3 regions of the Variovorax sp. GW821-FHT09B05 genome follow, and region 1 is predicted to be linked to each of the others. Evidence: riboswitches for the same ligand, from Rfam matches in the RefSeq annotation. Region 1 holds a riboswitch; each other region holds the start of a gene.
The links. Region 1 has a riboswitch for cobalamin ahead of AC07RM_RS35325 (TonB-dependent receptor). Riboswitches for the same ligand answer to the same signal wherever they lie in the genome.
Positions count from the first base shown of each region.

Region 1 (3,270 bases):
GTCATCCGCAGCCACAACGAAGCGGAAGCCGATCTGCTCACGCGCGAGGTCTCGGCCACCGTGTTCCTCGGCGAGCACGAGCTGGCGCAGGCGATGGCGCGCGACGTGGTGCACCGCGCCGTGGCGCCGCCCGCGCCCCATGGCGCGAACGGCGCGCCCACCGTGCCGGGCGCGCCGGCCTAACGCGGCTCAGAGGTCCTCGATCACCAGCATGCGATAGCGCTGGGCGATCGAGTACGGCACCGTGCGCACCACCTCCATCATGCGTTCGGCATCCTCCTGTTCCTCGGTGCGCACCAGCAGCGCCGTGTGGCCTTCGCGCGCCAGCTTGGTGTAGGCACGCACCGTCGCGCCCTCGGTGCCCGCGGAGGGCAGGGGGTTGTCCGCATCGGCCACCGTGGGCGTGATCTCGGCCAGCACCGTCCGGGGCGGCAGCAGGAAGATGTCGTCTGCGCTCACGCCCTGCTCGACGAGCTGGCGGCCGATGCGCTCGGCGTCCTCGGCGCTCGCGAACATCACCACCGAGTAACCGGTGGGATAGAACGCGCCGCCGATGGTCGCTCGCATCGAGGGATCCAGGGTGAATCGCTTCATGGGGCCTCCTGTCGTCTGGGCTTGCGGCGTGCCGCGGGTGTTTGATCCATGGGCAAAACTTAGGTCGCGCACCAACGCCCGCCTGTAGGAGAAGCCCGGAAGCTGGGAACGGTGGGCGCCACCGTCTGCCGCAGGAAGCACACAGGGTTTTCGCCGGCGGTGAACGTGATGAAGTGCCCGCGCGTTGTGACAGGGCGTGTCTACGATCCCGGCGCTGCGCCGCTTTCGCCAACGCCCACCTTCCAGAGCTTCGCGTGAACACCATCCCCGCCACCCTGTCGCCGTCGCCCCGCAACCTCGCGCTGACCGTCCACGAGCTGGAGCCCGGCGAGTTCTACTGGGTGCTGATGGAGGCGGTCGACGATGCCGCGGGCGAGGGCGCGGTCCATTCCTACCTGCCGCTCGAGGCCGCTATCGAGCCGCATTCCAGCTATTCCAATGCGCTGGTGGCCGGCGTCAGCGTGCTGCGCCGGCTGTTCGGCACCGAAGGCCCGGGCCGGCCGCAGGACACCCGAACGCCGGACGTCCCCGGCGGCACCCGCTCCCTATAATCCCCGCCGTTCGGTGCAGTCTTTCTTCTAAAAGCAAAGACCGCACCGGCACCACGGTTCGAAGGTGCCCCGCCAGCCATGCATGCCATGGCCACGGGGTTAAACGGGAAGCAGGTGCGACGCGTCGGTTCACGGATCGACGCCTCCATTCCTGCGCTGCCCCCGCAACGGTCAGCGGATCTGGAAGTCCTCACGCCATGCCCCCAGGGCATCGGCAGCCACTGCGCCCCCAAGGCGTGGGAAGGCGAGGGCTTCCGCAACGGCGCTGCAGTTTCGACTGCGCGCCGCTGCGCTCCGCGAGCCCGGATACCGGCCTTCGTCACCGCCTCGGACGCTGCGGGAGTGCGTGTCCGGGCCGCCGGCCGGCGAAGCGCTTGCTTTTCCCGCCGCCGGTCCCGGCCATCGATTGACTTCCCGCCGTGTCCACGTTCGGTCAGAGAACCTGCGGGGACGCGGGTCGGAGGAGAAGTCACATGGATCACGCATCGCCGTCGGGCGATCGCACGGGCGCGGCCGGCCGCCGCCCGCACCGCCACCGGGGTCGCCCCGCCGCCCGCCGCCTCGGCGGCATGTCCGCCGCGATCGGCCTGGCCTTCGGCGCCGGCAGCGGCTTCGCGCAGCAGGCCGCCCCCAGCCTGCCGCCGGTGCAGGTCGAGGCCGGCGCCCAGGCCGCGCTGTCGCTCGCCGAGCCCACGCAGACCGGCAGCCGCCTCGGCCTCACGCCGCTCGAGACGCCCGCCAGCATCGAGGTGCTGACCGGCGAAACCATCCGCGCGCGCGGCGACGTCTCCGTCATCGACGCCGCCACCCGCGCCACCGGCATCACGGGTTCGCCCGCGCCGGGCAACGGCGGCACCTCGATGGCCGCACGCGGCTTCTCGGGCCATGGCTCGGTGATGCAACTGTTCGACGGCACGCGGCTGTTCGCGGGCGCGGGCACCGTCACCTTCCCGTTCGACACCTGGTCGGTCGACCGCATCGAGGTGCTGCGCGGCGCGGCCTCGGTCATGTACGGCGAAGGCGCGATCGGCGGCGCGATCAACGTGGTGCCCAAGAAGCCCACGCGCGGACCGATCCACAACGAGGCGCTGCTGAGCTACGGCTCCAACGCCACGCGCCAGGCCGCCTTCGGCAGCGGCGGCGCGATCAACGACAAGCTTTCGTACCGCTTCGACATCAGCCACCGCGCCACCCACGGCTTCATGGCGCGCGGCGAGGGCGAGAGCCTGGCCGTCGGTGGTGCGCTGCGGCTGGACGTCTCGCCCGAGCTGCAGTTCACCCTGTCGCACGACGAGGGCCGCCAGTCGCCACAGCGCTACCAGGGCGTGCCGCTGATCGACGGGCGCCTCGACGGCCGGACCCTGCACCAGAACTACAACGTCGACGACGCCGAGCTCAAGTACGACGACAAGTGGACCCGCCTCGACGCGCTGTGGACGCCCAGCGATGCCGTCACCGTGCACAACCAGCTCTACCGGCTCGCGAGCCAGCGCCATTGGCGCAACAGCGAGACCTATACCTTCAATGCCGCCACGCGCCGCGTGACGCGCGGCGACTACCTCGAGATCGGCCACGACCAGGAGCAGGTCGGCAACCGCACCGACGCCACCTTCCGCCATGAACTGTTCGGCATGAAGAACCAGGTGCTGGTGGGCTTCGACGTGAACCGCATCGACTTCCTGAACTCGAGCGACTCGCCCTACGGCGGCCGCTCGGTGGTCGATCCCTTCGTCTTCCTGCCCGGCTACTACCAGTCGCCGTCGCCCTACCTGCCGCGCTATCGGACCCGCACCAGCACCTACGCCGTGTTCGCCGAGGACAAGCTGGCCTTCGACGAGCGCTGGTCGCTGGTCACCAGCCTGCGCTGGGACCATGCCAAGGTGGCGCGCACCGACCTGGCCAACGCGGCCAACAGCCTCACGAAGACCTTCGAGTACGCCACCGGCCGCATCGGCGCGGTGTATGCGCCCGATGCCTCGCAGTCCTTCTATGCGCAGCTGGCGCACGCGGCCGACCCGCTGACCTCGCTGATCAGCACCTCGACCACGCAGGCGCCGTTCGACCTCAGCACCGGCAACCAGGTCGAGGTGGGCTACAAGCGCCAGCTGGCCGACAACCGCGGCGC
Region 1 is NZ_JBWKPN010000020.1:34,774-38,043, reverse strand. Features, by position in the region: gene AC07RM_RS35340 (cation:proton antiporter domain-containing protein) at 1-183, shown strand, start outside; gene AC07RM_RS35335 (hypothetical protein) at 190-594, opposite strand; gene AC07RM_RS35330 (hypothetical protein) at 849-1,145, shown strand; cobalamin riboswitch at 1,192-1,477, shown strand; gene AC07RM_RS35325 (TonB-dependent receptor) at 1,619-3,270, shown strand, end outside.

Region 2 (3,270 bases), on a different contig from region 1:
GCACGAGCGTGAGCAACTGCCCGAGAACCTGCGTTCGCTGAGCGGCGTGTGGTGCGGCTTTCTCGCGCTGCGCTTCGACGCGATCGACAACGGCTGGCTGGTGCTCGCGCGCAAGGAACAGATCGAGACCATCAACTGGGGCGGCAAGCCCGAGAAGCACTACGTGAGCGGCTCGCTCGGCCCCCGGCTCACGCCGCGCGGCTCCTTCGACGTCTGGAAGCAGACGGTGCGCGACACCAGCGTGCCCTGGGGCGCCAACGACCTCGACTTCGCGCGCCAGTTGCGCGACGAGCTGATCCGCGCCAGCGCGGCGCGGCTGGCCGACACCTTCAAGGCCCGCACCGAGCTGCTGGCGGTGCTGGGCCACGACCTGCGCGACCCGCTGCAGTCGATCACGATGGCGGCCAAGCTGCTCGAGCGCAGCCTGCCCGACGGCAGCAACGCCGGCGCGCGGCTGGGCCAGCGCATCCAGACCTCGAGCAGCCGCATGGCGCGGCTGATCGGCCAGGTGCTTGATGCCTCGCGCCTGCAAAGCGGCATGGGCCTGCAAGTGGTGCCGGCGCAGATCGACCTCGCACGGCTGCTGGAGGACGCGGTCGACGAGTCGCGCACCGCCTATCCCGGCTCGCAGCTCGAGTTGAAGGCACCCAGATCGCTGGACGTGCTGGCCGACCCCGACCGCATGGCGCAGCTGATCGGCAACCTGGTGAGCAATGCGCGCCACCACGGCCTGCCTGGCGAGGCGGTGCGCATCCGGCTCGAGCAGGTCGACGCGCACGTGGTGTTCAGCGTGGCCAACCGCGCGCCGCCGATCGATGCCGCGCTGGTGCCCGACCTGTTCAGCGCCTTCAAGCAGCGCAGCGTGCCCAACGAGCGCAACAAGGGCGGACTGGGCCTGGGGCTGCACATCGCGCAGGCCATCGTGCGCTCGCACCGCGGCAGCATCGGCTATTCGCACGACGACGGCTACGTGGTGTTCACCGTGCGGCTGCCACACACGCCCACGCCCTGAGCTTTTCGCGCCGGGCGGCGCAAGACCCGCTCCTATAATCCGCCCCGCCGGCCGATGCAAACGAAAGCATCACCCAAGCCGGCGTGCGCGAAGGTGCGCCGGTCCCTCGACCGGCGTTAAACGGGAAGCAGGTGACGAGCCCCCAGGGCCCCATTCCTGCGCTGCCCCCGCAACGGTCGGCGGATTCGCGGTCCTCACAGTCGATGCCTTCGCGGGCACCGGCGGCCACTGTGCCTCGGCATGGGAAGGCGAGGATCGCGGCAGCGAAGCATCGCTCGATGCCTCGCTGCGCTCCGCAAGCCCGGATACCGGCCTTCGCCTCGTTCGGTCGCTGCGGGAGTGCAGGCAAGCCGGGCCGGTCACGCGTGGGCGCGGACCCGGTCGCTTGCAGCATCCATCGGCGCCCGGTTTGTTCTCATGGCCCGCGGGAGCGCGGGCCCGAAGGAAGCCCACGTGCGCAACATCTCCAGGCGCGGCCGCGTCAGACCCCACCAAGCCCTCATCGGATCCGGCGTCATGCTGCTCGCCTCGGTCGCTTCGGCGCAGGACGCCGAGGGCGCCGGTTCGCTGCCACCCACCACCGTCAGCGACCGCAAGACCATCTCCACCGCCACGCGCCAGGAAGCCGACACGCTGCGGCTGCCCTTCGCCACCTATTCGGTCGAACGCGCGCAGCTCGACGCGGTGGGCGCCGTCACGCTCGAGGACACGCTGCGCAGCGTGCCGGGCCTGCAGTACGGCACGCAGGGCAACTACTACTCGCGCTTCGAGACCCGCGGCCTGCGCGACACGCAGGACGTGCTGGTGCTGATGGACGGCGTGCCGCTGCGCCTGCTGCAGGGCAATGCCGACATCACGCTGATCGCGCCCGACCTGGTGGACCGGCTCGAGTTCATCAAGGGCCCGGCCTCGGCGCTCTACGGCAAGAACGCGATCGGCGGCGTGGCGCAGTTCTTCATGAAGCCCGAGCGCGCGGGCGGCAGCCTCACGGCCACCATCGGCAGCTACGGCCGCCTCGACGGCAGCCTGCGCTACCGCTGGGACTTCGAGCGCGGCAACCTCTACATCGGCGTGGCCAACAGCGACTACAACGGCTTCCAGCGCGATGCCGGCCGCGCGCAGTCGGCCCTGCTGGTCGGCGGCGACTTCGCCGTCACGCGCAACTGGACCACCGGCTTCCAGCTCTACGACACGCGCGTGCGCGGCGACCGCGGCTCGATCGTGCCGCTGGTCAACGGCAAGCCGATCTTCGGCATCACCTCGCGCGACAACTACGGCATTCCCGACTCCTACGTCACGGGCGACTACCAGTCGTTCTCGTGGAAGAACCGCTTCGAGCTCGGCGCCGGCTGGTCGATCAACCACCTGAGCAGCTTCGCGCGCTACAACCGCTTCTTCGCCGGCGGCATCACCATCGTTCCGCCGCCCGCGGCCGTTAGCAAGGGCTATTCCGAGAGCTACACCGCCGACCGCGGCGTCTACCACGAGCTCGCGGCCACGCACCTGATGGCGGGCAAGGGCTGGAGCAACGAGTTCCAGGCCGGCTTCAATCTCGAGCGCGGCTGGCAGGGCCTCGACTCGCCGAGCTTCAGCAACGCGCCCACCTACCGCGGGCCGTTCTACGACATCCCCGTGAGCAACGTGCGCAACGATCCGCGCGGCGTGCGCGGCAGCATCACCTCCTCGCGCTTCGACCAGGAGGTGCGCAGCGTCTACCTGCAGGACCGCTTCGAGTACGGCCCGGTCGGCTTCACGCTGGGCGTGCGCCACGACCGCTTCGAGCAGACGCTCGGCCGCACGGGCACGCAGGTGATCTCGGCGCAGGAAGGCAGCCACACCAGCCCGCGCGCCGGCGTGGACTGGCTGTTCCTGCAGGGCGATGCCTCCTCGCACGCCGTGTTCGCGAACTGGAGCGAAGGCTTCCGGCCGCAGGCCGTGGCGCTCAACACGCGCGGCGGCGTGGTGGTGCCCGACATCCTGCGGCCCGAGATCACGCGCAGCAAGGAAGTGGGCCTGAAGGGCCGCGCGGCGGACGACCGCTGGAGCTACCAGCTCAGCCTGTTCGAGGCCGAGAAGATCGACGGCCAACGGTCCTACCGCAACGGCCCCGACTCCTTCGTCTTCAGCAACGCGACCTCGCGCACCAAGGGCATCGAAACCCAGTTGCAGTTCCAGCTCTCGCCGCGCTGGAACGGCTACCTGCACTACACCTGGCAGGACGCGCGGCTCAAGGACTTCCAGACCTACACCGACAGCGG
Region 2 is NZ_JBWKPN010000004.1:235,820-239,089, forward strand. Features, by position in the region: gene AC07RM_RS12830 (ATP-binding protein) at 1-1,012, shown strand, start outside; cobalamin riboswitch at 1,087-1,342, shown strand; gene AC07RM_RS12835 (TonB-dependent siderophore receptor) at 1,529-3,270, shown strand, end outside.
Region 2: another riboswitch for cobalamin. It lies ahead of AC07RM_RS12835 (TonB-dependent siderophore receptor); the one in region 1 lies ahead of AC07RM_RS35325 (TonB-dependent receptor).

Region 3 (3,270 bases), on a different contig from region 1:
ACGATCTTCGTGCTGGCCACGAGGTTCAGCAGGGTGTAGCCGCCGAGCTTCAGGGTATTGGCCGCGTCGTCGTAGCGCTGGCTCGAGGTCTGCACCTCGGCGCCCAGCGTCCAGCCGCCGAGGCGCCAGTCGGCACCCAGCGTGGCATAGCGCTTGGCGCGTCGCGCGAGCAGCTTGTCGGTCGCGAGGTCGCGCGGGTCCTGGAAGTCGAGCGAGGCGCGCAGCGTCACGTCGCCGATGCGGTGGCCGGCCGAGAGCGTCACGCCCTCGTAGCGCGCCCGCGCGGTGCTGCCGTAGCAGCCGAAGGACGAGGCGCAGCCCTTGGCGGTCGAGTCGAACACGATCAGGTTGCGCACCTGGTTGCGGTAGACCACGATGCCCGCGTTGGTCGGGCCGTCGGTGTACTTGAGGCCGAGCTCGACGTTGCGGCTCGACTCGGGCTGCAGGTCGGGCTTGCCGTATTCGCTGAAGCGCTGGTAGAGCGTGGGGGCGCGGAAGGCGGTGCCGGCCGACGCGGTCACGCGCAGCTTCGGCGTGATCGCAAAGCCGTAGGCTGCGCTGCCGGTGGTCTTGCCGCCGAAATCGCTGTCCTTGTCGTGGCGCACGTTGAGCTGCAGCGAATGCGGGCCCTGCACGAAGCCATAGCCGAGCGCCACGGCATCCTGCGAGCGCTTGCCCACCAGCCCCTTGTCGGTAGCGCTGGTGGGCGCGTTTTCGAGCCGGTCCTCGCGGCGCTCGAGCGCGGCCGTCACCAGGTGCGCCCCGAAGCGCAGCTCGTTCTGGAACAGGTAGCCGCGCAGCCGGGTCTCGGTGCGGTAGTACGAAGGCATGGTGCTGTAGACCGACTGCGAATCGGTCACCTGCAGCCGCGTGCTGTAGACCTCGTTCCATTGCGCCGACCAGGTGAGGCCTCCCGTCAGCAACCGGTTGCGGCCCAAGTCGTCGAGGTAGTAGGCCGGCGGCTTCTTGGCGGTGACCCTGTTGTCGTAGCGCGCCTGCATGTCGTTCGCCAGCGCGGTGGCCTCGATGCGTTGGCCGGGCGCGATCTGCCAGCCCAGGCGCACATTGCCCGAAGTGGTGTTGTAGCCGTCGCGGTCGGGGCTGGTGAAGCCGTCCTTGAGCGGGGCACGCTTCTCGAGCGGCTGCACGTTGAAGCCCCGGCTTTCCTCGTGCGCCACGCCGAACGAATAGTCGAAGGCATTGGCCTTGCCGCTGATCGCGGCCTCGGTGCGGAACAGGCCATGGCTGCCGACGCCAATGCCGATCGAGGGCGACACGCCTTCTTCGCCGCGCTTGGTGAACAGCTGGATCACGCCGCCGATGGCGTCGGAGCCGTAGACCGCGGCGGCCGGGCCGCGCAGCACCTCGATGCGGTCGATCTGCGAGAGCGGAATGGTCTGCCAGTTCGCACCGCCCGTGGTTTGCGAATCGATGCGCACACCGTCGAGATAGACCGCGGTGAAGCGCGTTTCGGCGCCACGGATGAACAGGCTGGTGTTGTTGCCCACGCTGCCGTTGCTCACGATCTGGATACCGGCCTGGCGCGCGAGCACGTCGGCCACGCTTGCGGCCCCGCTGCGCTCGATGGTCTCGCGGTCGATCACCGAGACATCGGCCACCAGGTCCGACAGCGGCTGCGCGGTGCGATTGGCCGTGACCACCGTTTCGCCGAGCGCGCCGGGCTGAGTCTGCGCCGAGGCGGCCAGCGGCAGTTGGGCCAGCAGCAGGCCGCCGAAGGCCGGCACCAGGGCCAGCGGCAGGCCGGCCAGGCGCGCGCGCAAGGAGGACGCAGAAACGCGAGCGCGCGAACGGCGCGAGAAGGAAACGCAGGAAATCATGGAATGAGCGAACGAACGTCTATGCCCCTTGCCGGCCTCCCCGCCGGCGCCCGGGGCGCCATTGGCTCGTGCATGCATCGACGAAGCGAAGGGCATGCGCGAACCGCCTTGTTGGCCGGTATCCGGGCTGGCAGACCGGCCCTCGCCGCCTTCCCAGGCGCCTGTTTCAGGGCGCCCAGTGGCTCGTGTGGAGAGGGTGGCGCCTTGCGGCGCCGTCTGCTTGACCGTTGCGGGGGCAGCGCAGGCGGCTTAGGTGCCGGCGCGCGGCCGGTCCCTTCACTCCTGCTTCCCGTTGAACCGCGGCGCGTGAACCACGCCGCAGGCACCAACGGGCGAGATTCTAGGCGTTGCGCCGCGCGCTTTAAGTCGAAAGTTGCGTGCGCCCGACGCTCGCCGCGTCCCGCGCACTAACATCGACGGGCTATGGGACGTCATCACCACCACCCCGCATGACCCTGCGCTCCTCGCTGCTGCTGCGCCTGCGCTCCGCCCTGCAACGCCTGTTCGGCGTCTCGGGCTGGCAGTCGATGCTGCTGTGGTCCATCGTCGCGGGCCTGCTCGGCACGCTCGCGACCGAAGGCTTTCGCGCCGCGCTGCGCGGCTTCGAGCACCTGGTGCTCGGCCCCGGCGACAGCCTGGTCGCGATGGCGCGCGCGCTGCCGTGGTGGGCGCGCATCGCCTTCCCCGCCGCGGGCGGCCTCGTGGCTGGCGGCCTGCTCGTGCTCGCGAAGCGCGTCGCGGTGCGCAGCGCCACCTCCGACTACATGGAGGCGATCGTGCTCGGCGACGGCCGCATCCCGGTCACGCAGACGCTGGTGCGCAGCGCCTCCTCGCTCGTGAGCATCGGCACCGGCGGCTCGATCGGCCGCGAGGGCTCGATGGTGCAACTCGCCGCGCTGGCCGCCTCGCTGCTGGGCCGGGTGTTCCGCTTTCCGGTCGAGCGGCTGCGGCTGCTGGTGGCCTGCGGCGCGGCGGCCGGCCTCACGGCCGCGTACAACGCCCCGATCGCGGGCGCCTTCTTCGTTGCCGAGATCGTGCTCGGCTCGATCGTGATGGAGAGCGTGGGCCCGATCCTGATCGCGGCCGTGGTCGCCAACATCGTGATGCGCGCCCTGCCCGGCTACCAGCCGCCCTACCAGATGCCGGTGTTCCCCGAGCTGCATGGCGCCGAGATCCCGCTGTTCGCGCTGCTCGGCGTGCTGCTGGGCTTCGCGGCCGCGGGCTTCCTGCGCGCGCTGCAGGGCAGCCGGGCGCTGTTCGCGCGGCTGCCGTTCGCGCTGCCGTGGCGGCTCGCGCTCGGCGGGCTCGCGATGGGGCTGGTGTCGGTGCCTTGGCCCGAGGTCTGGGGCAATGGCTACAGCGTGGTCAACGCGGTGCTGCACACACCCTGGACCTGGACCCTGATCGCCATGGTGCTGGCGGCCAAGCTGGT
Region 3 is NZ_JBWKPN010000005.1:382,111-385,380, forward strand. Features, by position in the region: gene AC07RM_RS16050 (TonB-dependent receptor domain-containing protein) at 1-1,838, opposite strand, end outside; cobalamin riboswitch at 1,935-2,182, opposite strand; gene AC07RM_RS16055 (ClcB-like voltage-gated chloride channel protein) at 2,288-3,270, shown strand, end outside.
Region 3: another riboswitch for cobalamin. It lies ahead of AC07RM_RS16050 (TonB-dependent receptor domain-containing protein); the one in region 1 lies ahead of AC07RM_RS35325 (TonB-dependent receptor).